2 linked regions of the Herpetosiphon gulosus genome follow. The protein of the gene in region 1 interacts with the protein of each later gene in a pairwise test. Links are inferred from orthologs where the notes say so. Each region holds a gene or a part of one and is shown on either strand. Other genes may lie near its edges.

The links.
Region 2: the proteins of sufU (region 1) and nifS interact in binary tests that used the Escherichia coli proteins (3 or more experiments, as listed by UniProt). The link is inferred for Herpetosiphon gulosus from one-to-one orthologs.

Annotation. Positions count from the first base shown.
Region 1 is NZ_BAABRU010000004.1:296,329-313,351, reverse strand. Bases 5,543-8,359 are described here. They hold sufU (Fe-S cluster assembly sulfur transfer protein SufU), read left to right. Parts: upstream 5,543-6,661; coding sequence 6,662-7,057; downstream 7,058-8,359. Other genes in these bases: sufB (Fe-S cluster assembly protein SufB), read left to right, coding at 7,308-8,359; ABEB26_RS07215 (aminotransferase class V-fold PLP-dependent enzyme), read left to right, coding at 5,543-6,655. In the rest of the region: ABEB26_RS07245 (hypothetical protein), read right to left, coding at 1-1,234; ABEB26_RS07240 (hypothetical protein), read left to right, coding at 1,370-1,765; ABEB26_RS07235 (helix-turn-helix transcriptional regulator), read left to right, coding at 1,993-2,655; Fe-S cluster assembly ATPase SufC, read left to right, coding at 2,729-3,520; Fe-S cluster assembly protein SufD, read left to right, coding at 3,510-4,700; ABEB26_RS07220 (GxxExxY protein), read left to right, coding at 4,817-5,194; more of ABEB26_RS07215, read left to right, coding at 5,417-5,542; more of sufB, read left to right, coding at 8,360-8,726; ABEB26_RS07200 (Rieske (2Fe-2S) protein), read left to right, coding at 8,825-9,136; ABEB26_RS07195 (sulfurtransferase), read left to right, coding at 9,163-10,053; ABEB26_RS07190 (NmrA family NAD(P)-binding protein), read right to left, coding at 10,151-11,035; ABEB26_RS07185 (TetR/AcrR family transcriptional regulator), read left to right, coding at 11,179-11,766; ABEB26_RS07180 (NUDIX hydrolase), read left to right, coding at 11,970-12,545; preprotein translocase subunit SecA, read left to right, coding at 12,650-15,748; proB (glutamate 5-kinase), read left to right, coding at 16,067-17,023. UniProt on the Escherichia coli protein: A scaffold on which IscS assembles Fe-S clusters. Exists as 2 interconverting forms, a structured (S) and disordered (D) form. The D-state is the preferred substrate for IscS.
Region 2 is NZ_BAABRU010000018.1:37,511-45,969, forward strand. What follows is about bases 5,609-8,459. They hold nifS (cysteine desulfurase NifS), read right to left. Parts: upstream 7,707-8,459; coding sequence 6,510-7,706; downstream 5,609-6,509. Other genes in these bases: ABEB26_RS20860 (trigger factor), read right to left, coding at 5,609-6,270; ABEB26_RS20870 (NAD(P)H-dependent glycerol-3-phosphate dehydrogenase), read left to right, coding at 7,920-8,459. Outside these bases: ABEB26_RS20825 (YqaA family protein), read right to left, coding at 1-405; murein biosynthesis integral membrane protein MurJ, read right to left, coding at 402-1,901; ABEB26_RS20835 (pyridoxamine 5'-phosphate oxidase family protein), read left to right, coding at 1,941-2,438; ABEB26_RS20840 (pyridoxamine 5'-phosphate oxidase family protein), read left to right, coding at 2,435-2,842; ABEB26_RS20845 (SRPBCC family protein), read left to right, coding at 2,852-3,292; ABEB26_RS20850 (sugar transferase), read left to right, coding at 3,303-3,920; ABEB26_RS20855 (acetyltransferase), read left to right, coding at 3,920-4,552; more of ABEB26_RS20860, read right to left, coding at 4,810-5,608. UniProt on the Escherichia coli protein: Master enzyme that delivers sulfur to a number of partners involved in Fe-S cluster assembly, tRNA modification or cofactor biosynthesis. Catalyzes the removal of elemental sulfur from cysteine to produce alanine.

The sequences.
Region 1 (17,023 bases):
ATACTTGGGTGTCGAGTTGACCAACCCAGTGCTGTTGACTTGGTGCGGTGCTGCTTCCTTGCACATTGTAATAGGCCCAGCCTGGTGGTGGCGCAGTAAAATCATCAAAAATGCTGCTCGAAAGCGTCGGATATTGTTTGGTACTGCTGTGATAAAAGCTTACCGCTACATCATCACGCCCATTAACCGCCACGCTCGGCAACGAAAAGCCATTTTGGGCATTGAAAATAAATGGCCGTGCTAAACTGAATGGCAATAAGCTCAGATCACGTTCATACATTCGCACAGCATCAATATAGGGAAAGGTAATCGTGTTGCTGGAAACTGCATTCCACATAAAACCAACAGTGCCCTTGGCGACCCAACCTGCCCGAATCCGCCCGTCATCATCACTACACCAATTGTGCTGATCAGGCGTTGGACAAATGCGTGCACCAGCTGTCCATTCAGCAACCGTTACATCGCTACTGCTTGGAATTGGCTGGTTCTCATCCCATGCATAAACCCGCAGGCTGGTTTGATTGATGTGGGTCGCAAAATACATCATATCTTTAGCACCCCGCACCAAGTGCCAAGCCTGTTCACTCGTTGAAGAATAGCTCCGAATAAAGGGTAAATCATCTTCAAGGGTATCAGTTTGAATTTGGCTGACCCATGTACTATCGATGGCCCCGCCAATTGCCTGACGATCCATAGCCAGCCAAATTTGGTTGGCACTGAGTTCAAGTTGTGGCTCAACCCATGTAAAGCCTTGGGCGGCTGTCACGTCATACCATTCCCATTCCTGTTCGGCCAAACCAGCACTATCGGTGTAGGCAATTCGCATAAGCCCACGTTGGGCATCAGGAGCGTAGTTCAACAACCAAATAAACAGATCACGGCCATAATCATAGGCAAAGGCTTGTTGGCAACACAAGCCACCTGCCGCCGCAGGAAACAATGTTTGTGGGTCGAGTTGCTGCCAATGATTGCCAGCATCGAGCGAAAACAAGGTTTTTTGGCCAACCCCAACTAACCAACTATCGCCACTGGCGACCCCACGCACTGCATCGCCAAAATTCATTGCGGTTGGGATCGGATGCAGCCGTAATACCTGAAATGCGCCTGCTGGATCACCCTCACCTTCACCAAAAATATGTTCTGTAGAGCCTTGATTAGCAGCTTGAGCTTGGGGTAGGCTCCCTAGCCCGATCGCTACCAACAGCCCAACTAGGGCGACCCGCAACCAAACCATGAGCATAATCCTTTCAACAGTGACCTTCGTTTGAGCGCAACTATACCCCTGAATGGAGATTGTGACAAAAGTTTGTGACAGTTGTTGTCACAACTTACTGCTATGCTCAAACCAACATTGGCTAGGAGGTCTGCGATGCATCCAATAACCGGAATCGAAGCCGTATTACAATGGTTTGCTGAACGCTATTCATCAAACGAGGCCGAGCAAATTCGCAGTGCGGTTAATGCCAATACTCGTTTGCTCAAGGCCTGGCGTACCAATCCAGCCAATGCTCGCCCCTTGGCCAGCGATAAACATTTGTGGTGCTTGCTGGGCGCGATGTATGGCAACGCGATTTTGGCCCAAGCTCAAGCTGTGTATCGCCAAGCCACCGCCCATTACCAACGCTGGCTCAATCGCCGTCGCAATCTCCAAACCGTCGAAGTTCGTTTGCAAGGCGATTTGGCGCGTTTTGGCGAACAACACCCCCGCACTCAACGGACTTTAGCCCAACTCCAACGCCTGCATCAAGAATTATTGGCCGCTTAATCAACTGCTCATTTTGTCATTTCCTTCGAGCTTAGGTCAAAAAAGGCCTTGGCTTAATTGGCCTGCCTCGAAAATTCACCTAAAACAGCCTCTTTTTGGCTCAAAATTAGACTATACTAGAATAAACGCGGTTTTTTCCGATTTTATTGACAGAAAATGATTCTCGATTTATAATCATTCTCAATAACCATGTGACGGTATGGTCAAAGGCATAATGCGAGGTATCTATGACCGTGTTTGGTATCCGAGAAGGAACGCCCGCCGGCGATATTGTGAGCTACATTCAGCGTAAAGGTTCAGCGACTGTCAAGGAATTGGAAGATGCGCTGGCTGTGAGCACAACTGCGGTGCGCGAGCAACTAACCCATCTCACCAACCAAGGCCTCATTGCACCAACCAAAATTCGCCAAGGACCAGGCCGCCCTTCCTACCGCTATACCCTGACTGCCAAGGCCCAATCGCTCTTTCCCAAGGGCTACGATGTGCTTTTGAATGTGTTGCTGGAAGAAATTTTGGCGACCGAAGGTGCAGAAGGAATGGCCCAGTTGCTCAGTCGGGTGGGTACACGCTTAGCAACGCTCTACACGGGCGATCATCCAGCCAACGTGGCCTTACGTGAGCGTTTGATGCAATTCGTCTACACGATGAACCGCAAAGGGATGTCGATCAATGTGGCCGAATCGCCTGGTGGTGGTTGGGTGGTCAGTGAGTATGCCTGCCCTTATTTTGAGGTGGCCCAAACTCACGATAGCCTGTGCAGCATGGAACGCCAAATGATGGAAACTGCGCTCGGCCATGAAGTTGAAATTCAACGGCGCATGGTCGAAGGTCATAACGGCTGTCACTTTGTGATCAAAGCCGATGAGATTGGGATCGAGAAGCATAACTAAGTTCTTTGGCGGCTGGCGATGCAGGGGGCATGCCACGCTGTTGTGTTGAATAGCAATCTTGAATAGGAGTGTCATGAGCGCCAACAATTTGGTCATTCGCAACTTGCACGTTGCGGTCGATGGCAAAGAAATTCTTAAAGGCATTAATCTCACCATCGAAGAAGGCAAAATTCACGCCATCATGGGGCCAAATGGCTCAGGCAAGTCAACCTTGGCATATACCCTCGCTGGTCACCCACGCTATGAAGTGACCGAAGGTGAAGTTTGGTACAAAGGCCAAGATGTGCTTGATCTCGAACCAAATGATCGTTCAAAATTGGGCTTATTCTTAGCCTTCCAATATCCAGTTGCGGTAGCTGGTGTAACCGTTGCCAACTTCTTGCGGGCTGCCTTGAACGCCCATCGCGCTCAAGAAGGCGTTGATCCAAAATCAACCGCGATTCCAATGGCTGAATATCGCAAAGTGATCAAAGCCCGTATGGATATGCTGGAAATGGCTCCTGACTTTGCCCGCCGCTATTTGAACGAAGGTTTCTCAGGCGGTGAAAAGAAACGCCTCGAAATTTTGCAAATGGCTATGTTGCAGCCTGCTATGGCAATCATGGACGAAACCGACTCAGGCCTTGATATCGATGCTTTGAAGATTGTGGCCGAAGGGGTCAACAAAGTTAAAGCTGAAAAGCCCGAATTAGGCGTGTTGGTGATTACCCACTACCAACGTTTGCTCAACTACATCAAGCCCGATTATGTGCACGTTTTAATGAACGGCCAAATTGTGCGCGAAGGTGGCCCCGACATGGCCTTAGAACTCGAAGAAAAAGGTTACGATTTCATTCGAGAGGAAGTGTTCGGCAATGCCAGCTAATTTGCAATCTACTTTTGATGTGGCGCAATTTGAGGCCTTGCTGGCTAGCCGCAACGAGCCAAGTTGGCTGACCAGCCGCCGTCGCGAAGCTTGGGAAGCATTCGAAACCGCTGAGCAACCAGATTGGCGACGAACCAATTTGAAGGGCTTCAATATTGCTGATTACACATTGGCTGAAGCCGAAGTTTCGGTTGATTTTGCTGGCGCAGAAGGTGTGACGATTCTGCCTTTAGCCGAAGCAGTTCACAGCCACGCCGAATTGGTGCAACGGGTGCTTGGAAGCGCCGTTCAAACCAATCGCGATCCATTTTCAGCGCTTAATAATGCTTTGGTCAACGGCGGGATTTTTATCCACGTTGCCAAGGATCTTGAAGTTGAAGAGTTGGTGCGGATTCGCTATCACTTGAGCAATGCTGGCACAATTGTCGCCCCCCGTACCTTGATCGTTACCGAGCGCCATAGCTCGATCAATGTGATCGAAGAAATTAGCTCAGCCGATTTTGCTGGTAGCGCAGTGGTCTTGACTGGGGCTGAAATCGAGGTTGGTGACGGTGGCAAAGTTAACTTCTCCAGCGTGCAAACCTTGAACAGCAATGTGTATCTGTTGGGCAGCCAACAAATTCGCATCAACCGCGATGCTCAAGCCGAATGGCTGAACGTGGTGGTTGGCAGCGCTGTGCAACACGTTACCTTGGAAGCCAATTTGAGTGGCAACGGCTCAAGCGTCAATTGGAATGGCTTGTTGTATGGCAATGGCAAGCAAAACTTGCTAGTTGCACCCAAGCTTAATCACATTGGCTTGAACACCGAAGGCCAAATCAACTTCAAAACCGTGGTTGATGATGAAGCCTATGCTGTCTTCGATGGCATGGTCAAAATTCCCGCCACAGGCCAAGGCACCAACTCCGACTTGCGCGAAAATGCCTTGCACTTGAGCAACACTTCACGCTCGGATTCAATTCCAGGCTTGGAGATTGATGCCAATGAAGTTAAGGCTGGCCACGGCTCAACCAGCGGCCAAATCGACGAAGAGCAGTTGTTCTATCTGCAATCACGTGGTTTGCCGTTTGCCGAAGCCAAGCGCACGATCGTGTTGGGCTTTGTTGGCGAAATCATCGATATGATTCCCGATGAAGCTGTGCGCGAACGCGTCGAAACTATCGTCGCCGATAAAGTCTAACGATTTGATCCACGAAGGGCACGAAGGACACGAAGTATGTTTTTTGTGTGATCCCAAAAATAGTTAGTTTATGTATCTAGTTACAGCAACGAACTAACTATTTTTGGGAGGCGTGGATGGCAACGATTCTTTTGGCAGACGAAGTATTCGCGGTGGTTGGGGCGGCGATTGAAGTACATCGCGAGTTGGGCAGCGGATTTCTAGAGGCTGTTTATCAAGAAGCACTTGCATTAGAGTTGGCACAACGCCAAATTCAGTTTGCGGCCCAAGCACCTTTGGCAATTCGTTATAAACAGCAATTACTCCAAAAAAACTATATTGCTGATTTTATTTGTTACAACCAAGTCATTGTTGAGCTAAAAGCGCTAAATCGTTTGACAACTCTCGAAGAAGCGCAACTGATTAATTATCTCAAAGCAACCCAATTTCGGGTTGGGCTATTGATTAATTTTGGTGGTCTTGGCAAGTTGGAATGGAAACGCCTAGTTCGTTGACGTTACTGTCAACTCGTTAATTGCCCATGAATTTTAACAGATCACAAGAGCCAAACATTCGTACTCTTCGTGTCCTTCGTGGATCAAAATAAGCAATTTTTTATTAATTGCCTATAAATCTTGGTAGGATCACAAGAGCCAAACATTCGTACTCTTCGTGTCCTTTGTGGATCAAAATAAGCAATTCATGGTTTCCTTTATGGAATCGGATATTGGTGAGTTATGTCTGTACAAACAACCCTTGATATTCAGGCCATTCGCGAGCAATTCCCGCTCTTGGATCAATCGATTAACGGCCATCGCTTAGCCTATTTGGATAGCACCGCAACTGCCCAAAAGCCGTTAGCTGTGCTTGAAGCGATGGATCGCTATTATCGCACGATTAATGCGAATGTTCATCGAGGCGTGTATCAGATTAGCGAAGCCGCTACCGAAGCTTATGAAGGCACACGCCGCACAATTGGCCGCTTTATCGGCGCGAAATCGACCAAAGAAATTATTTTTACCCGCAATACCACCGAAGCTATTAACTTGGTTGCTCAAAGCTGGGGTCGTGCTAATTTGCAAGCAGGCGATCGAATTTTGCTCACAGTCAGCGAACATCATTCCAATTTAGTGCCATGGCAATTGCTAGCAGCCCAAATTGGTGTAGAGCTTGATTTTATCGAGCTTGATGCTCACGGTAGGCTCGATCTGAGCAAGCTTGATCAATTATTGACTGAACGCACCAAATTGGTGGCAATGACTCACATGTCGAATGTATTGGGTACGATCAATCCGGTTGAACGGGTGATTGCTGCTGCCAAACAGGTCGGAGCCTTGGTGGTGGTGGATGGGGCGCAAAGTGTGCCGCATATTCCAGTCAATGTTCAAGAGCTTGGCTGTGATTTCTTGGCCTTTTCAGGGCATAAAATGTGTGGCCCAACCGGCATTGGGGTTCTGTGGGCGCGACGCGAATTACTTGAAGCGATGCCGCCGTTTATGGGTGGCGGCGATATGATCAAACGGGTCGGGCTACGCGAAAGCTCATGGAACGATCTCCCATGGAAATTCGAGGCAGGCACGCCAGCGATTGCCGAGGCAATTGGCCTTGGCGCGGCGATAGACTTCCTCAATGGGCTTGGGATGGAGGCGATTCACGAGCGCGAACGCCAATTAACTCACTACGCTTGGGATAAACTCAACGGCATCGATGGGTTGACCATTTTTGGTCCACCTGCTGCCGAGCGCGGTGGCTTGGTGAGCTTTACCTTGGCTGGTGTGCATGCCCACGATGTGGCAGCGATTCTCGATACCCAAGGGATTGCAGTGCGGGCTGGGCATCATTGTACCCATCCGTTGCACGATATTCTGGGCGTGCCAGCAACGGTACGCGCATCATTCTACCTATACACGCTTGAGGAAGAAATTGATCGTTTGGCCGAAGCCTTGGTTTTGGCTCGCGATACCTTCCAACTGTGAGGCCTTGTGGACGATTTATATCGTGAAAATATATTAGATCATTATCGCCATCCGCGAAATTACGGCGAGCTTGAGCAGCCAACGATTGTGCAACACGAGCATAATCCGTTGTGTGGCGATCAACTCAGCATTTATTTGTTGGTCGAAAACGAGCGGATTGTTGATGTAAAATTTAAAGGTAAAGGTTGTGCGATTAGCCAAGCTTCAGCCTCGATGCTCAGCGAAGAACTTGCTGGCAAAAGCGTTGATGAAGCTAAAGCCTTTGATAAACAAACCATCCTCGATTTATTGGGGATACCGATTGGTCCCGTGAGGCTGAAATGTGCCTTGCTCTCGCTCAAAACGCTCAAAGCTGGTCTCTACGGGGTCAATCTGGTTGACGACGATGAGGATCGCCTTTGATCCAGTCCGCTCGATATCCAGCACTAATCAACATAATACGATTAGTTAAATTGGCTGGAGCCGGATTCGGTCTCTGGGCAATCTATGCCTTGTTCGAACGATTGGGTGAGCGGCGCTATCAACAATCAATTGCCACGGCACTAGCCGAATTTTCTGCTAACGAATGGCATCATTTAGAAACAGAATTGCAAGATTCTGAATCAAGTAATCTCATCACTTATTCGTGATCACACTATAGGAGGCTCAGGGCATGTCCAACCCTGCACAAAACGAAATCGAGTTTGATTACTCGAAGTACGGCTTTCGCGACGAAGAGAACTACACATTCAAATCCTCAAAGGGTCTGAGTGCCGATATTGTGCGCACGATCTCGGAAATGAAGGGCGAACCTGAATGGATGTTGCAACGCCGCTTGAAGGCGCTGGAAATTTTCCATAAAAAACCATTGCCCGTTAGTGGTGTCTGGGCCAACCCTCGCTTAGCCGAGTTGGATTTCCAAGATATTCACTATTATGTGCGGCCTGGCGAACGCGCCGAAAATAACTGGGACGATGTACCAGAAAGTATCAAGAATACCTTTGAAAAATTGGGTATTCCTGAAGCCGAACGCAAGTTCTTGGCTGGCGTTGGCGCTCAATACGAATCAGAAGTTGTTTACCACTCGTTGCGCGAAGAGTGGGAAAAACTGGGCGTGATCTTCCTTGATACCGATACTGGCTTGAAAGAGTATCCAGAATTGTTCAAGGAATATTTCGGCACGATCATTCCTTCAGCCGATAACAAATTTGCTGCCTTGAACACAGCGGTTTGGTCGGGTGGTTCGTTCGTCTATGTGCCCAAAGGTGTCAAGGTCGATATTCCATTGCAAGCCTATTTCCGCATCAACGCTGAAAACATGGGCCAATTCGAGCGCACCTTGATTATCGTTGATGAAGGCGCAGAAGTGCACTATATCGAAGGTTGTACCGCGCCAGTTTATAGCACCAACTCATTGCACTCAGCAGTGGTTGAAATTATCGTGAAGAAAGGTGGCAAATGCCGCTACACCACGATTCAAAACTGGGCCAACAATATCTTCAATTTGGTGACCAAACGGGCCGTAGCCTATGAAGATGCTTCGATGGAATGGGTCGATGGTAACATTGGTTCGAAGTTGACCATGAAGTATCCTGCGGTTTACATGATGGGTCGCGGCGCAAAGGGTGAGGTGCTCTCAGTTGCTTATGCTGGCGAAGGCCAACATCAAGACGCTGGGGCCAAGATGGTGCACGGCGCTCCCGACACTACCAGCCGTATCACCAACAAATCAGTCTCGAAGAACGGCGGTCGTACGACCTATCGTGGTTTGGCTAAGGTTATGCGCGGTGCACACAACGCCAAAATCAACGTGGTGTGTGATGCCTTGATTCTTGACGATCGCTCAGCCTCGGATACGATTCCCTACATCGAGATCGAGGAAGATTCAGCAACCGTCGCCCACGAAGCAACCGTCGGCAAAATCGGTGAAGAGCAATTGTTCTATCTGATGAGCCGTGGCCTCGACGAAGCCGAAGCACTTTCGATGATTGTGTTGGGCTTTATGGAGCCATTCACCCGCGAATTGCCCATGGAGTACGCGGTCGAATTGAACCGCTTAATCCAAATGGAAATGGAAGGTTCGGTCGGCTAGGCTTGGCCTACCAACGCCGAGGCGCAACCACTGCGTCCTCGGCGTTTTCTATGTCAGATCATTGTTAATCAATTTAGTTAATAAATTAAGGAATAATGATGAGCTTTCACGTTGTTGCAACGCTGCAAGATTTGGTCGAAACGTCAGCGATTCAAATTGATTTTGCTGGCGAGCAAGTCGGGATTTTTCGCTGTGGCACGCAATATTTCGCCACCAGCAACATCTGCACCCATGCCTATGCCGAATTACACGAGGGCGAGTTGGATGTTGATGATTGCACGATTGAGTGTCCGTTGCATGGCGCACGTTTTGATTTAGCTAGTGGCCGCCCGCGCTCGTTGCCAGCGACCGAACCATTGAAGGTCTACAACCTCAAAATTGAAGGCGATCAAATTTTGCTTGAGGCTTAATTATTAATTCGATAAAGGAGCAATCGATGAGCGATTATGTGAATCCTGAGGTCTTGGTGAGCACGGATTGGGTTGCCGAACATTTGAATGATCCCAAGGTGCGCTTGGTTGAGTCGGATGAAGATATTTTGCTGTATGAGATGGGCCATATCGCCAACGCCGTCAAAATCAATTGGCAAGATGATTTAAACGATTTGCAGATTCGTGATTATATTGATGGCGACGATTTTGCTGCCTTGCTGAGCCGATTTGGGATTAGTAACGACACCACCATCGTTTTTTATGGCGATAAAAATAATTGGTGGGCTTGCTATGCTTACTGGGTTTTCCAATTGCTTGGTCACGAAAAGCTCAAAATTATGAATGGTGGCCGCAAAAAATGGATCGATGAAGGCCGTGAATTGACTCGCGTTGTGCCAACATTCGAGCCAACCAGCTATGTTGTCGGCGAACCCAAGCCTGAAATTCGTGCTTTCCGCGATGATGTTTTAGCCCATATTGGTCGGCCAAATCCGCGTCAAACCGCGATTGAATTGCCCACTGGTCATAGTTTGGTTGATGTACGCTCGCCCGATGAATATACCGGCAAAAAATTGCACATGCCCGAATATCCCCAAGAAGGTGCTGTGCGCGGCGGCCATATTCCAGGCGCGGTCAATGTGCCTTGGGCTAAAGCAGTCAACGATGATGGCACATTCAAAAGCGCCGATGAAATTCGCCAATTATATGGCGATGTTGGGGTTACGCCCGAAAGTGATACCGTGGTTTATTGCCGGATTGGCGAGCGCTCATCATTGACTTGGTTTGTGCTGCATGAATTGCTGGGCTACAAAAATGTGCGCAATTATGATGGCTCTTGGACTGAATGGGGCAACGTGGTTGGCTTGCCAATTCATAATCCTACTACAAGCAAATAGTTAATCCTCTCGCCCCTAGCATCTTCTTTCGCCCGAGGAACCACAAAACAAAAAGCCCCTCTCCCGCAGCGTGGGAGAGGGGTTGGGGTGAGGGGATCTAGCTAAACAAACCACGGTTGGCATTGAGATATTCGGCCAATGATTGAGCTGGTTTACCAGTCAAGCGCTCAACGTCGTTGGTCACAAGATCCAACGCGCCTGAGCCGATCAAATCGTGGTCGATCGCGACGACGAAACCTGCGATTTGGGCAGGCAAGCCAAATTGCTCAAGTTGTTGTTGGGCGCTGGCGGCATCAATGGGCTGATAAACCACGTCGCGGCCTGCAAATTCAGCCACAGTTTCAGCGATTGCTTTGTGGCTCAAGCTCACAGGGCCAGTGATGTTATACACTTCTGAGGTTGTGTTAGCGCTGACCAAAGCGGCAGCGGCGGCAGCAGCACAATCGGCGCGGGCAACTAAGCCAGCAGCGGCATCGCCAGCGGCGGCAGCGATTACGCCCCCAGCCAAAGCGCCTTTCACTTTATCGGTAATTGTTTCAAAATAGAAGTTGTTGCGCAAGAAGCTGTAGCTCAAACCGCTGGCTACGATCGCTTGCTCGGTCGCAGCGTGTTCACGCAAAAATTCCATTGGGGCTTCGGCGGGATTGATTGCCGAGGTATAAACCAGATGCTTCACGCCAGCCGCTGCGATTGCTTTGACTGCATCAGTTTGCAAACGCACTCGTTCGCCGCCAATCACATCGATACTAATCATCAAGACACGCTCGACTCCAGCCAAGGCAGCGGTCAAACCAGCGGGATCGCTAAAATCGCCAGCAACGACTTTAACCCCTTGAGCAGCGACATCGGCCAATTTGGCGGGATCGCGGGTGATTGCCACAACTTGATTTGCCGCAACTTTTTCGAGCACTTGTTGCAAAACCAAACGACCTAATTGCCCAGCCGCACCTGTGATCGCTACCAAACCTTGGGTATTTGCCATGATTGAAAACCTCGCTAATGAATTTCTAGATCTAAACAACACTCGTTGTTTAATTGACATCTGTTGAATAGCATAAAGAAGCCGTGGTATAGTGTCAACCAGCAAAAACGAAAATTTGTTGTTTAGGCAACAAAGGAGCTAAAATGTTGGGAAACGCAGTTAAAATTGATCCGCGCACCAAGCGCACCCGTAAATTAATTCTTGATGCCTTGATTCAGCTCTTGCGCACCCGTACCTTCGAAGAAGTCACAGTTAATGAGATTGCCGAAGCTGCGACGATCAATCGCGCAACCTTCTATGCCCATTTCAGCGATAAATATGCCTTGGTCGATGAGCTGATTCGTGATGGCTTTATGCTGTATCTTGATCGGCGCATGCAGCATTATCCCGATACGCCAACGCGCTATATGCAAGCTTTGCTATGGGCGATCGCCGACCATTGGGCGATGATCCATGGTCAATGCAACCAATATCATCGGTTTTTCGATTCGTTGGCGGAAAATCAGATCAAGCGCATGCTTGAGCAGCATATTCAAACCTGGCTTGATCATTATGGGCCGTTACGTGGTGTGCCAGCCATGCAACGCCAATTACTGGCAACTATGCTTAGTTGGTCGGTTTATGCATTGGCCGCCCGCTGGCTGTATAGCGATCGTTGCCAAAACCTCGAACATTTTATCAATGATAGTGTGCCATTGCTGGTTGGTAGCATCGACGCTTTGAAAGGATGAAGAACATAGAGCATAGAACATAGAGTCAGAAATCAAAAGGCAAAAGCGGGATCGGTCATTGAAGGTTGGGGCTAGCCAAATAATCAAAATAATCAGTGTCATCTGTGGCTAAAAAAGAGCCTTCGCGTTCTTCGTGTCCTTCGTGGTTTCCGTTCTTCGTGTCCTTTGTGGATCAAATCGAGAATTGATCGTTGGAGGAAGTTATGCGTTCAACCATTCGTAGCTTAGTGACTCAAATTGCCCCTTTGGATTTACGCGAGCAGGCCGATTGTAATGAAACCTTGGCATGGATCGATAGCGATGCGCCACTGTTTCGCACGGCCAAGCCTGCAACCCCGCCAATGCACTTAGTTTCCTACATTGTGGTGTACGATCCGGCGACGGCTCAGATTTTATTGGTCGATCATCGCAATGCTCAATTATGGTTGCCATGTGGCGGCCATGTTGAGTCAGATGAACATCCAGCAATCACCGTGATTCGTGAGATCGAAGAAGAATTGGGCATTCAAGCTGAGTTTTATTGGCAAGATCCCTGCTTCATCACCGTGACCGAAACGGTTGGGTTGACCGCAGGTCATATTGATGTTTCCTTGTGGTATGTAGTGCAAGCTGATTCGCAACAACCATTGGCCTACGATCAAGCTGAATTTAGCCAAATTCGCTGGTTTGCGCTCGATCAACTGCCGTTGGAACGCAGTGATCCGCAGCTTGGGCGCTTTATTGGCAAGTTTCAACGGTTGCTCAAACGCGAAGCTCCACGACTATTGGCAGTGCGTTAACATTTCGTTTAAGCAGCTTTTAAGGCATTCAAAGGCCCAAAGCTGCGTGGTATAATCTAGCGATGCAGCCGTGCTGCCGATATTCAGACACCACGAGGTACCACATGTTTAAATGGCTTGGGAAACTACTGGGCGACCCCAACGCTAAGGTTGTGAAGAAAATGCAGCCAACCTTAGATGAAATTAACGCCCTTGAGCCAACAATGAAGGCTCTTAGCGATGAACAACTCCGTGAAAAAACGGCTGAATTACGCACACGGTTCGCAGAGCTAACCAAAGCGGATCGTGAAGCGCTCGACGACCGCTACGCCGACGAAAATCGCCACGATTCCACCGTCGAAAAAGACTATCAAAAGGAATTACGGACGATTGAAGATGCGGCGCTTGATGAATTGTTGCCCGAAGCTTTTGCTTTGGTGCGCGAAGCCTCAAGCCGCGTGATTGGTCAACGTCACTACGATGTCCAGATGATCGGCGGGATTGTGCTGCACGAAGGCCGCATCGCCGAAATGAAGACTGGCGAAGGTAAGACCTTGGTGGCTTCCTTGCCCTTGTTCCTCAATGCAATTCCTGGCCGTGGCGCACACTTGGTTACCGTCAACGACTACCTCGCCAAAGTTGGTGGTGGCTGGATGGGGCCAATCTTCCATAGCCTCGGCATGAGCACGGGCTATATCGCCCACGATTATTCAGCGATTTACGACCCCAATTATATCGACCCCAACGCCAAACAAGATGATAGCCGTTTGGTGCACTGGCGGCCTTGCTCACGCCGCGAAGCCTATATGGCCGATATGACCTACGGAACAAATAATGAATATGGCTTCGATTATCTGCGCGATAACATGGTGCAGCACAAAGATCAATGTGTGCAGCGTGAATTGCACTATGCGATTGTTGACGAAGTAGATAATATTTTGATCGACGAAGCCCGTACTCCCTTGATTATCTCTGGCCCAGCCCAAGAATCCAGCGATAACTATCGTCGGTTTTCTTCGTTGGTGCGTGGCCTCAAGCGCTCAAGCATTTCGCCAGATGAAGTGCGCAAGGGCTTGAAAGACGATTTCGATGGCGATTATTGGATCGACGAAAAATCACGCTCAATTACCTTGACCGAATCGGGCTTAGAGGTGATGGAAAAACGCCTCAATTTGCCTGATGGCGAAAATATGTACGATGCCAAGAACTTTGAATTAACTCATTATTTGGAAAACGCCCTCAAGGCCGAATATGTTTTCCATCGTGATGTTGATTATGTGGTGCAAAATGGCGAAGTCGTGATCGTCGATGAATTTACAGGCCGGACAATGCCAGGTCGGCGTTGGTCAGATGGCTTGCACCAAGCGGTTGAAGCCAAAGAAGCGGTCGAAGTGCGCCGCGAGAACGTCACCTTGGCAACCATCACCTTCCAAAACTACTTCCGAATGTACAATAAACTTGGTGGCATGACTGGTACAGCGATCACCGAAGCTGAAGAATTTAGCAAAATCTACAATTTGGAAGTGGTGATTATCCCGACCAATCGCCAAGTCGTGCGCGAAGATTATCGCGACCATATTTATGCCTCGCAAAAAGCCAAATATCACGCCGTACTGCGCGAAATCAAAGAGATGCACGCAGTTGGCCGCCCAGTTTTGGTCGGTACAACCTCGGTCGAAAGCTCCGAAATTGTCAGCAATTTGCTGAAGCAAGAAGGGCTTGAACACTATCTTTTGAATGCTAAGCAACACGAACGTGAAGCTTATATCGTGGCTCAAGCTGGTCGCACGGGTGCGATCACAATTGCGACCAACATGGCTGGTCGGGGAACTGACATTTTGCTGGGCGGCAACCCCGATGGTTTAATTGAGGAACATCTCAAAGCTCTTGGCACAACCATTGCCGATGCAACGCCTGAGCAACTAGCCCAAGTCCAGGCCCAAGCTAAAGCCGATGTCGAGGCTGAGCGTAAAGCTGTGATGGAAGCTGGTGGCTTGCACATCATCGGCACTGAGCGCCACGAAGCTCGCCGGATTGATAACCAACTCCGTGGTCGGGCTGGCCGTCAAGGCGACCCGGGTTCGTCGCGCTTCTTCATTTCACTTGAAGATGAGTTGATGACCCGCTTCGGACGAATTGACACGATCAAGCGCTTGATGGAGCGTATGTCTGATGGCGATGAAGAATTGCCACTCGAATCGGGCTTGCTCGATAAAGCGATCGAAAGTGCCCAAACTCGGGTTGAAGGTTATAACTTTGATGTGCGTAAGCATGTGGTCGAATACGACGACGTGGTGAACAAGCAGCGCGAAGTGATCTACGCTGACCGCCATGCTATTCTTGGCGGCGAAGATATGGGCGACCGGATTCTTGAGATGGTCGTTGATGAAATCGACATCCATGTCGAAGAATTTCTCGATAACCGCGAGCTAGACAAGCCCGATCTCGAAGGATTCTTGCGTCAGTTGTATTCGATTGTGCCCCAACTCAAAGCCCAAGAAACTGAATTGGCAGCCCGCTTCAAAGGCAAACAAGCTGATGAAATTGGCGAAATTGCTACCGAAGTGGTGGAAGAAGCCTACAATCGGCTTGGCGAAGAGTTGGCAACCCAATACACCACCTTATTACAACGCGGAGTTCAGCCAATTCCTGGGGTCAGCGGCCCAGAAGCCTTCTTTGCCCACTTCGAGCGCCAAGAAATGCTGGGGGCAATCGATCGCGAATGGATCGATTATCTAACAGCGGTTGATGAAATGCGCCAAGGCATCGGCAACGTCGCAATTGCCCAACAAGATCCATTGGTAGCCTTCAAACGCGAAGCCTTTAAGATGTTCGACGAACTCAAAGGCAACATTCAAAACCGGATCGTCTACAACTTCTTTACCGACGCTGCTAACTGGCAAGTGCGTTTGCGCCAAGTTGAGCTTGAAATGGAAGCCCGTTTGGCTCTGGCTCAAACCGCTGGTGGTTCAGAAAACGCTACTGAAGAAGCTCCCAAGCCCGCCAAACGTGGAGTTGGTGGGGCGGCGCGACGGGTCAGCAATGCCGCAGGCCAAGCTGCACCAGCCCGCCGAATTGTGATCAAAATCGGCCGCAATGATCCTTGCCCATGCGATAGCGGCAAGAAGTTCAAAGCTTGCCATGGCTTGCCGGGCAAAGAAGCCGAACTTGAGGCGATTTTGGCGGTCAAGCATACCCATGCTCAAGCAGTTGGCAAAAAATAGCATTTGACATAACTAATCATCGTTGCTAGGCCGTGGGGTGTTTTTGCTCTACGGCCTGTTTATTTAAGAACATAGAACCAAGTCAGAAGTCAAAAATCAAAAGGCAACATAGTAGGGGTCAGGATTCAGGGGCGAGGGGTCAGAATGAGCGGCGAGAATCTAGGAAGTACAGAGGCAACAGCAGCATAATCATCAAAATCTGTGCTAATCTGTGGCTTGAAACTGCTCTTCATGTGCTTCGTGGATCAATCTGCGCGGTTCAGCAATTATTGGTTAAAATAGCTATTTGTAATAATCTTGATGGATAGAGATCTGCATATGCGAATTGTAGTTAAACTTGGGACGAGCGTTTTGACCGACGGAACCGACCGTTTGCATCGCCCACGCATGGTCGATTTGGCGCGTCAGATGGCCCAATTACGTGATGTTGGCCACGAAGTTGTCTTGGTTTCTTCAGGCGCAGTGTTGGCTGGCTGGGAGCGCTTGGGCTTTCCCAAACGACGGCGTGAGTTGACCCATAAACAGGCGTTGGCGGCAGTTGGGCAGGGCCGTTTGATGCATATTTATGGTCAATTATTTGAAATTTACGATGTGCCTGTAGCTCAAACGCTGCTTACCCGCGCCGACTTGCGTGATCGAGTGCGCTACCTGAATGCCCGCGCCACCTTATTAACTTGCTTGGAAATTGGCGTATTGCCAATTATCAATGAAAATGATGCAGTGGCAGTTGATGAGATTCGCGTCGGCGATAATGACACACTTTCAGCTTTGGTCGCGAATTTGGTTGATGCCCAGTTATTGGTCATTTTGAGCGATATTGCTGGCTTATATAGCGCCGACCCACGCCATAACCCTGAAGCAACCCTGATCGACGATGTTGCGGCGGTGAATGAACAGGTTTATGCTTTGGCAGGAGCGGCGGGTTCGCATCGTGGCACTGGCGGTATGTTCACCAAAATTCAGGCTGCCGAATTGGCGACCCGTGCTGGCACAACCATGGTGATTGCTGCTGGTAACGAGCCGAACGTACTTGTGCGCTTGGTCGCTGGCGAGAGTGTTGGCACACGGTTTCGGCCAGTCAGCACCCGCTTGGAAAGCCGCAAACGCTGGATTATGGCTGAGCGCGTGCGCCAAGCCCATATTGCAGTTGATGCAGGTGCAGTTCAAGCCCTCACTCAGCAAGGCCGTAGCCTGTTGCCTGCTGGAATTGTGGCAGTTGAAGGCGAATGGCGACGCGGCCAAACTGTAGCGATTGTCGCGCCCGACGGCCAAACG
Region 2 (8,459 bases), on another replicon or contig:
TGCGCCGATTGCCGCATAGCGCAAAGCCTTGCCCAGCGTAATCCAAGCCAAACTTGGCAGCCATGGTTTGCCTAAGGCTCCAGCCACCCCAACCAACACATCGCCAATTACAGGCAACCAGGCTAAAATTAAGGCTGGCGTACCCCAACGCCCCAGCCAACGCTCAGCCCGTTGCATGCGCTCAGCCATGGTGTTATTGCGCTGATCGATTGCATTGCGTGCTCGTTGCCCAAGCCAAAAGGTCGTAGCAGAGCCAAGCACATTGCCCAACGTCGCAATTAACAATGGCAACCACAACGATTCAGCGTGGACTACCATTGCCGCTAAGGCCAACTCTGAACCAAGTGGCAAGACTGTGGCCGCCAAAAAACTCACGCTGAATAAACTTAGGTAAAGCCAAATCATCGTATTCTTCCTTGTCGCCAATGTTGCCAGAGCAAGCCGATTTCGGCATTGCGCCCTAAGACCAAGCTTACCACAAAGCCAATTAAGCCCAAGGTCGAGGCACTGGTTAAACTCAGCAATAAACTGCTGGGGCTGGATGGTTGCCAACTCTGGATTACCCACCACGCCAAACCACCCGCCACACTGCTTGCTCCCAGTACCTGCCCCATAAAACGCCAATCGAGCTTAATTGGTTGCTGAACGGTTTTTTGGGCCAGCCATGCCAAGGCCAAGGTTTCGGCCCATAACGAAACGGTGGTTGCCCAACCAAGCCCAGCTAAGCCCCAACGTCGCCACCACAAGGCCAAGCCGATTTGCAATAACGCTCCGAGCACTCGCATCACACTGGGCCAACGGGTATCGCCCATGGCATAACTAAATCGAATCAACAAGGTACTTAATGCCAAAGCGGGCAAGCCTGGCAAGGCCGCCCATAAGGCAGTGCTGGTCAACTGCACCGATTGTTGATCAAACGCGCCACGTTGCAGCAACAAGGCGACAATCTGTTGGCACAGCACCATTCCTAATACCATCAGTGGCAAGGTTAGCAGTAACGACCAACGCCAACAACGGGCTAGCCATTGTTGCAAGGCCTGATAATTGCGTTGTAACACCAAGCTTGTCAGCACTGGAAACAAGACGCGACCTAGTACCTGCGGCAACAAAATAATTGGCACTTCAACAATTCGGCGGGCATAGGTTTGGGCTGCTACCGCGCCAGCGCCCACGGTTGAGGCAATTGCATTCTCAATCACGCTAATTAAATGCACCGATACTAGCGATGTTAATAACAATGGATAGGCATGCTGCAAAACTGTGGTTAATCGTGCTCCGCGCCAGCGCCAACTTGGCAACCACGGCACATCGGCTTGTAACAACGGCATTAAGCGCAAAACCGCCCCGACCACCAAGCCCCAAGCCAAACCATACACGCTGCCAGTTGCAATTAAGGCAATCACGGGAGCCAATTTCAACATCAAATCGGCCAAAGCTGGGCGGGTAAATTGCTCGAATGCTTGATACCACGCACCTAACACCGCAGTAAAACACATCACCGGAAAGGCCAATAAGCCAATTCGAATAATCGTGGCAGTCATCAACAGCGTTGGTTGATCGAAGCCTGGGCCAAATAAGTGGGCCAATTGCGCGGCATACAGCCAGCCCAAGCCTGTGAGTGGCACTGCCGCCAAGCTTACCAAGCCCAAGCTCGCGCGAAGTGTACGTGGGCTATTGGTTTGATCGTGCAAAATCATGGGAACGAGGGTTGGTCCGGCAATATCGCCCAATAAGAATCCCATCAATAAAACCACCGCTGCTCCGGCCAAATAGGCATCAGCAGTCGTGCTTGTGCCAAAAAAATGAGCTAAAGCTACTTTTTCGGCAAACCCTAGCACTTTATAAGCGGCGGTTGCGGCAATCAAAATCAGCGATGTGCGAAATAGGGTTTTTGGCTGCATAGATACTCATTTAATTAAATTGCTCGTATAATTGACATTATGCAACAGCAAACTGAACAATTAAGCGATGGGCAGCGGTTAAATGCGGCGCAAATTTGGGCATTTTTAGCCAAAGCCTCGGTTGGCCGCTTGGCAACCCACGATCACGCTCGTAATCAGAGCAATCTTATACCACTGTTTTTTGTCTGCGAAGCGCCACATATTTATTTTGCCACCCAACCAGGCCACAAGCTGAATTTGTTGCGGCGCTATCCCCAAGGTGTGGGCTTGCAAGCCGATGCCTTTGAGCCAGAATCCTCAACCAGTGTCTTTGTTTGGGGGCGTTATCGCGATGTGCCGCTGGGCACGGAGTATGCCCATGCCACGCGGTTGCTGGCCTTCAAATATGGCACTGGCTTTTGGCAACAAATTCTTGATCAAGCCACTAAGGCCTTGAAGGCGGGGCCACGTGCGTTAATCACGACAATTAGCCAGGCCACCACTGGTTGCATTCAAATCGAGCGGATCGGCGGGCGACGCTGGGAGCATGGCTTATGATGCGTATTTTAGCGCCAGCCGAAGCCTTGACCTTGCTCGATCAACTATCGGTAATACGCATTGCAGGTTTTGATCAAGCACGATCTGCCAGTTATGCCGTGCCCTTGGCTTTTGTGCGGCGTGATCAAAGCCTGCTGATTGCTATTCGCGCTACGGGCCGCTTGGCCCAGCTATTGCAACAGCAACCTCAAGGCTGGTGCATCGAAGCCGATCAGATTAACCCTGATTGGACGTTTCGCTCAGTTGTTGCTCAAGCCACAGCTCAGCTTTTGGCCGATCCACAGATTACGCTGGTGATGCTGGCTGAGCGCTATGGCCGCAATTGGCCGCAATGGCGACCGAATGCCCCAATTCAAGCCTTTTCATTGGAACTAGCGGCGATCCAAGGCCGCCACAAATCCTAAGGAGCGCCGATGATCACCGTTACCCGCGAACGCCAACTCCGCCGTCCAATCAGCGAACTCTGGCAACTCTTAGCCAATCCGCATAATTTGCCCCGAATTTTGCCGCGCATCGCCCGTGTCGAAGTTAGCGAGCTAGCCAACGATCGCCAGCCGGTAACTGCCTATTTCGATTTTGGCATCCCGCTTGGTACGCAGGCCGCCCAAGGCACTTTTAGCCTGATCGAGCAGCAATCGATTCGCTTTGATGCCGAGCAACCCTTGCCGATTATGGCCCACTGGCAACTCCAAGCGCATGCCAATAACACCAAAGTACATGCCAGCCTCAGCTTCGATCTCAAACCAATTTTGGGGCCAGTCGCCAAAGTTGTACCAATGAGCCTCGTCAAAAGCGAAGTTTCGCGTGAACTTGAGCAAGCTCTTGCCCGTATCGAACGCCTGCGACTGAGCTAGAGGATGAATCATGCCACCAAAGCCGCTTGCGCCAAGTAAACGCTGGTTTGATCTGATCGTCGCTGGCTTGGGCTTGCTACTGCTTAGCCCATTGCTGCTGCTGATTTCCTTGGCGATCAAATTAACCTCGCGTGGCCCAATTTTCTACATTCGCCCCCGAGTTGGCCGCGATGGTCATGAATTTCCCTTCTATAAATTTCGCACGATGGTGGTGAATGCTGAAGGCCAAGGCTTGGGCATTGAGGTTGCCCACAACGATCAACGCATTACCCGAGTTGGCCAATGGCTACGGCGTTGGAGTTTCGATGAATTGCCGCAATTATTGAATGTTGTGCGGGGTGAGATGAGCTTAATCGGTCCGCGCCCAAGCTTGCCCGACCAAGTAGCGCGTTATACTCCCGACCAGCGCCAACGTTTGGCGGTACGCCCAGGAATTACTGGCTGGGCTCAGGTTAATGGCCGCAACGACATCGATTGGGCTGCTCGGATTCAGCTTGATTGTTGGTATATTGAGCATTGGAGTTGGCGGCTTGATGGCTTGATTTTGTGGCGGACAATTGGAGCAATTTTGCGGCCAGTTGGCATTTATGGGCGCGATGGGGTGGCCAAAGATTTGCGGAGTAAATAATGCGACCGGTGATTATTGTTGGCACTGGCGGCCATGCGCGTGAGGTGGCCGAAATTGTGCAAGCCCAACATCTGGCGGGCAAAGGCGGTCCGTTGCGTGGTATGCTCAGCGACGATGCTGCTCAGCATGGCACAAGCATTTTGGGTATTCGGGTTTTGGGGCCAATCGATTGGCTAAGCACCCGTTTGGCCCAAGTTCATGTGGTAATTGCGATTGGTGATAATGCCACTCGCCAACGCATCGCCCAACAATTTGGCGCAGATTTACGATCGACCAGTGCAATCTCACCACAGGCGCTGGTTTCGCCGCATGCCACGATTGGTGCAGGCGCAATGATTTTTCCAAATGCAGTGGTTGGGCCGCTTGCCACCATTGGCGAACATAGCATCGTGAATGTTGGGGCGAGCGTTAGCCACGATAGCATAGTGGCGGCATTTTGCAATCTCAACCCTGGCTCGCGAGTTGCTGGCACATGCAAAATTGGCGAAGGCGTTTCGCTCGGGATGGGTACACAGGTCATTCAAGGCCGCAGCATCGGGGCATGGACGGTGGTTGGGGCTGGTGCAGTGGTTATTCGCGATTTGCCCGGCCAAGCCAAGGCAGTTGGTGTTCCCACGCGTTTGTTGGTTTGATCCACGAAGGGCACGAAGAGCTGAAACCGCGAAGAACACGAAGATCGCGAAGGAGCTGTGGCTATAGACGCTAGGCTATCGGAACGACTGTAGGTATTTCCAACGCATCGCCGATAGTTGAGAGCCTTCAGCCAATAGCCACGCTTCGCTCTGTGCCTCTGCGTTAAATTTAGGCTTCATCCCTCATCCTTCATCCTTAAATTAAAAACCCCCTCGCCCAATTGCTTGGCCAAGGGGGCTTGATGCGGTTTTTTTAATTAGGCCGCAGCGTTGCCAGTTGCCAATTCGACCAAGCGATCTTGCAATTTCTTGTCGAGCAATGAGCCAGCAACTTGAGGCCGCAATTCTTTTTCGAGGCGGCGGCGAGCTGGGCCACGTTGTGCATCAGGGAAGTCGTTCAAGATGCGTTCGATTTCAGCATTGATTTCGCTTTCGTCAACGCTCAAGCCTTCGGCTTCAACGATTTTGCGCACAACCAACGATGATTTCAAGCTTTCTTCGCCACGGGGCAACAATTCTTGAACTGCTTCGTCGTGGGTTTTGCCAACGATTTGCAGATATTGCTCCATGTTGATGCCATAGCGAGCCAACGATTCAACTTGCTCGTGGAGCAATTCGTGGGCGCGTTCGGCAATCAAGGCATCGGGCACATCGAAGCTGGTTGCGGCAACAACTTCTTCGAGGTATTGGTTCAGAACGTTACGGCGATGGTGATCGCCTGAATTCTTGACCAAACGCTCCATCAGATCAGCCTTGTAGGCATCCAAATCGCCTTCAAATTCTTCCAAGCCTGGGAGTTCTTCCCATGCTGGCAATTGGCGATTTTGAATTTCGCTGACGGTTACTTTGAAAACAACATCTTTATCGGCAACCCGCGCATCTGGATGATCGGCTGGCAGGTGAGCGCTGATTTCGCGGGTTTCACCAGCTTTGATGCCTTTCAAGCCTGCATACAGTTCAGGCACGATGCGGCGTTCTTCCATGATTAAGGTCGTTGGCTCGCCTTCATCGTCGTCATCATCATCATCGTCATCATCATCATCGTCATCATCGTCGTCATCGTCGTCATCGTCGTCATCGTCGTCATCGTCGTCATCATCGTCGTCATCTTCTTCGTCGTCATCATCGTCGTCATCTTCTTCGTCGTCATCATCATCTTCTTCGTCATCTTCTTCGTCGAGTTTGTGCAAAGGCACGCCATCGACTAAGGTTTGGACGGTAGCGGTGAGTTGATCGCCTTCAGCGGCTTCTGGTTCGCCTTCGGGAGCGCTCAAAACGACGTGTTTTTCACGAGCTTGATCCAACGCGACTTCTAAGGTTGCATCGGTAACTGGTTCTTCGGTGAGATCAACCGTGATCGCCTTGTAATCGGGCAAAATCACTTCAGGCTCAACTGGAACCAAAATGCGGAAGCGAAATGGCTCTGGCTCTAATTTTTCCAATGAGGCTTGAGCAACTGGCTTGATATTTTCTTGTTCGAGGGCAGCGCGGAAGGCCACGTTGATAATTTCGTCGGTCGCTTCTTCTAAAATTGCGGCCTTGCCATAGTAGTTTTCAACGATAAAGCGAGGAGCCTTACCTTTGCGGAAGCCTGGAATGGCAACCTTGCTAGCAATCCGTTGGGCGGCCTTGTTCAATTCTTTTTCTATCGTTGCTGCGTCTGGCTCGATCTCAAGCGCAACAATGCGCTTTGGTAATTGTTCAGTTGTGACTTTCACACGATCTCCAAAGTATATGTTATTTAAGCGATCTTTAACTATCGCCAACGAAGGCAGTCTAGCGTGACATTATACCAGAACATCGCTCAGGCGGGGCTAGCGAATCTGACGGTCATGCCCTCACCCCCTAGCCCCCTCTCCCGCCCAGCGAGGCGAGGGGGAAACCCTCGATCATGAAGCATGAACGCCCCTCGCCCACCGCAGTGGGAGAGGGGCGGGGGCTAGGGCTTACACTTAATTTAATAAACAGTTTGTTCGGCCAAGAAATGGCGATACATTGGCGAAACTGCCCGCAAGCGCTCGACGATGGGCGGCAATAATTCTAAGACGCGCTCGATTTGCTCGACGGTGTTCTCGCGGCCAAGGGTCATTCGCAGGCTGCCATGGGCGCGTTCGGCGCTCAAGCCCAAGGCCATCAGCACATGCGATGGGTCAAGCGAGCCACTAGTGCAGGCCGAACCACTCGAGGCATAAATGCCCTGTTGATCAAGCAACAGCAACATGCTTTCGCCCTCAATAAAATCAAACGACATGTTGACATTATTGGGCAAACGCTGCGTGCGATGACCATTTAAATAGACATGGGGAATCGCTGCTTCAATCCCACTAATCAGCCGATCGCGCAAGCTGGTCAATTGATTGCTGCTCTGCGGCAATTCATCGACGGCAAGTTGCAAGGCTTTAGCTAGCCCAACAATCCCAGGCACATTTTCGGTGCCGGCGCGTAAACGCCGTTCCTGCGAGCCACCATTAATCAACGGTAGCAAGGGCACGCCGCGCCGCATATATAACGCCCCCACACCTTTCGGCCCATAGAATTTATGCGCAGTCAGGCTCAACAAATCAACATTCAATTCTTTAACCTTAATTGGTTGCGCCCCGATCAACTGCACTGCATCGGTATGAAACAGCACATCGTGCTCGCGACAGACCGCGCCCAATTCGGTAATCGGCTGAATTGTGCCAATCTCGTTGTTGGCGGCCATGATGCTGACCAACACGGTGGTTGGGCGCAACGCAGCCTGTAAATCAGCTACAGCAACCAAGCCAGTGCTATCGACTGGCAAGATCGTAATTTCAAAGCCAAAGCGTTCGAGGTATTCGACCGCATGCAGCACCGCGTGATGTTCGATTGCACTGGTGATGATGTGATTGCCTTTGCCTGCATCACGCTGAGCAAACGCCACACCCTTGATCGCCAAATTATCGGCTTCGGAGCCGCCGCTGGTAAACACAATTTCTTTGCGTTTGGCCCCCAACAAGCCTGCAACGGTTTCGCGGGCTTCATCTACGCCTTCGAGTGCTGCGCGGCCAAGCCGATAGATACTCGATGGATTGCCATAGGCCGTGTTGAAGTAGGGCAGCATGGCCTCAACCACCCTTGGATCGGTCGCAGTCGTCGCTGCATGATCTAAATAAATTGTTTCCGGAGCCATTCCAGACCACCTTTGATGCTAATTGCAAGTTTGTCGCTGGTTTGATTCTACCGCTTTTTAACCCCAACCTGCTGTAAACATTTCGCTACATTCGGCCAAAACCGCAGCTTGGGTCACAACTTGCAATCGCTGGTTCATGATTGTTCAACGTGGGACGCTTAGGAATAATGGTATGCTAAGAGCACCTGAATCGCAACATTTGGAGGCATAATTATGAACCAACGGCTTGATGTAGCTGTGATTGGCACTGGCAATTGGGGCACAACTTTGGCCTTGGTTTTAGCTCGCGGCGGGTGTAATGTCACGCTATTTGGCCGCAATCAAGCTGAAGTTGGGCAATTGCAGGCTGCTGGCGAAAACAGCCGTTTTTTGCCTGGGCAGCGCTTTCCAGCAAATTTGGGTTTAGCCTATGATCTTGCGCTGGCCGCTCAAGCCCAAGTTATTCTGCTCGCTGTGCCTTCGAAAACCATTCGCAGTAATGCATTGCAACTTGCCCCACAGCTCGCTCCCGATAGCATTATTTTGAGTTGCGCCAAAGGTATTGAGTCGGGTAGTCTTGAAACCATGAGCGAAGTGCTGGCCGAGGCACTTGCGCCGCATCCCCGTAGCTTGATTGGGGCGCTTTCGGGGCCAAATATTGCCAACGAAATTGCCCAAGGCTTGCCTGCAACCAGCGTTGTGGCATTGAGTGATGATCAAGCTGGTCAGCGGGCGCAGAGCTTGCTCACCACCAATCTTATGCGGATCTATCGT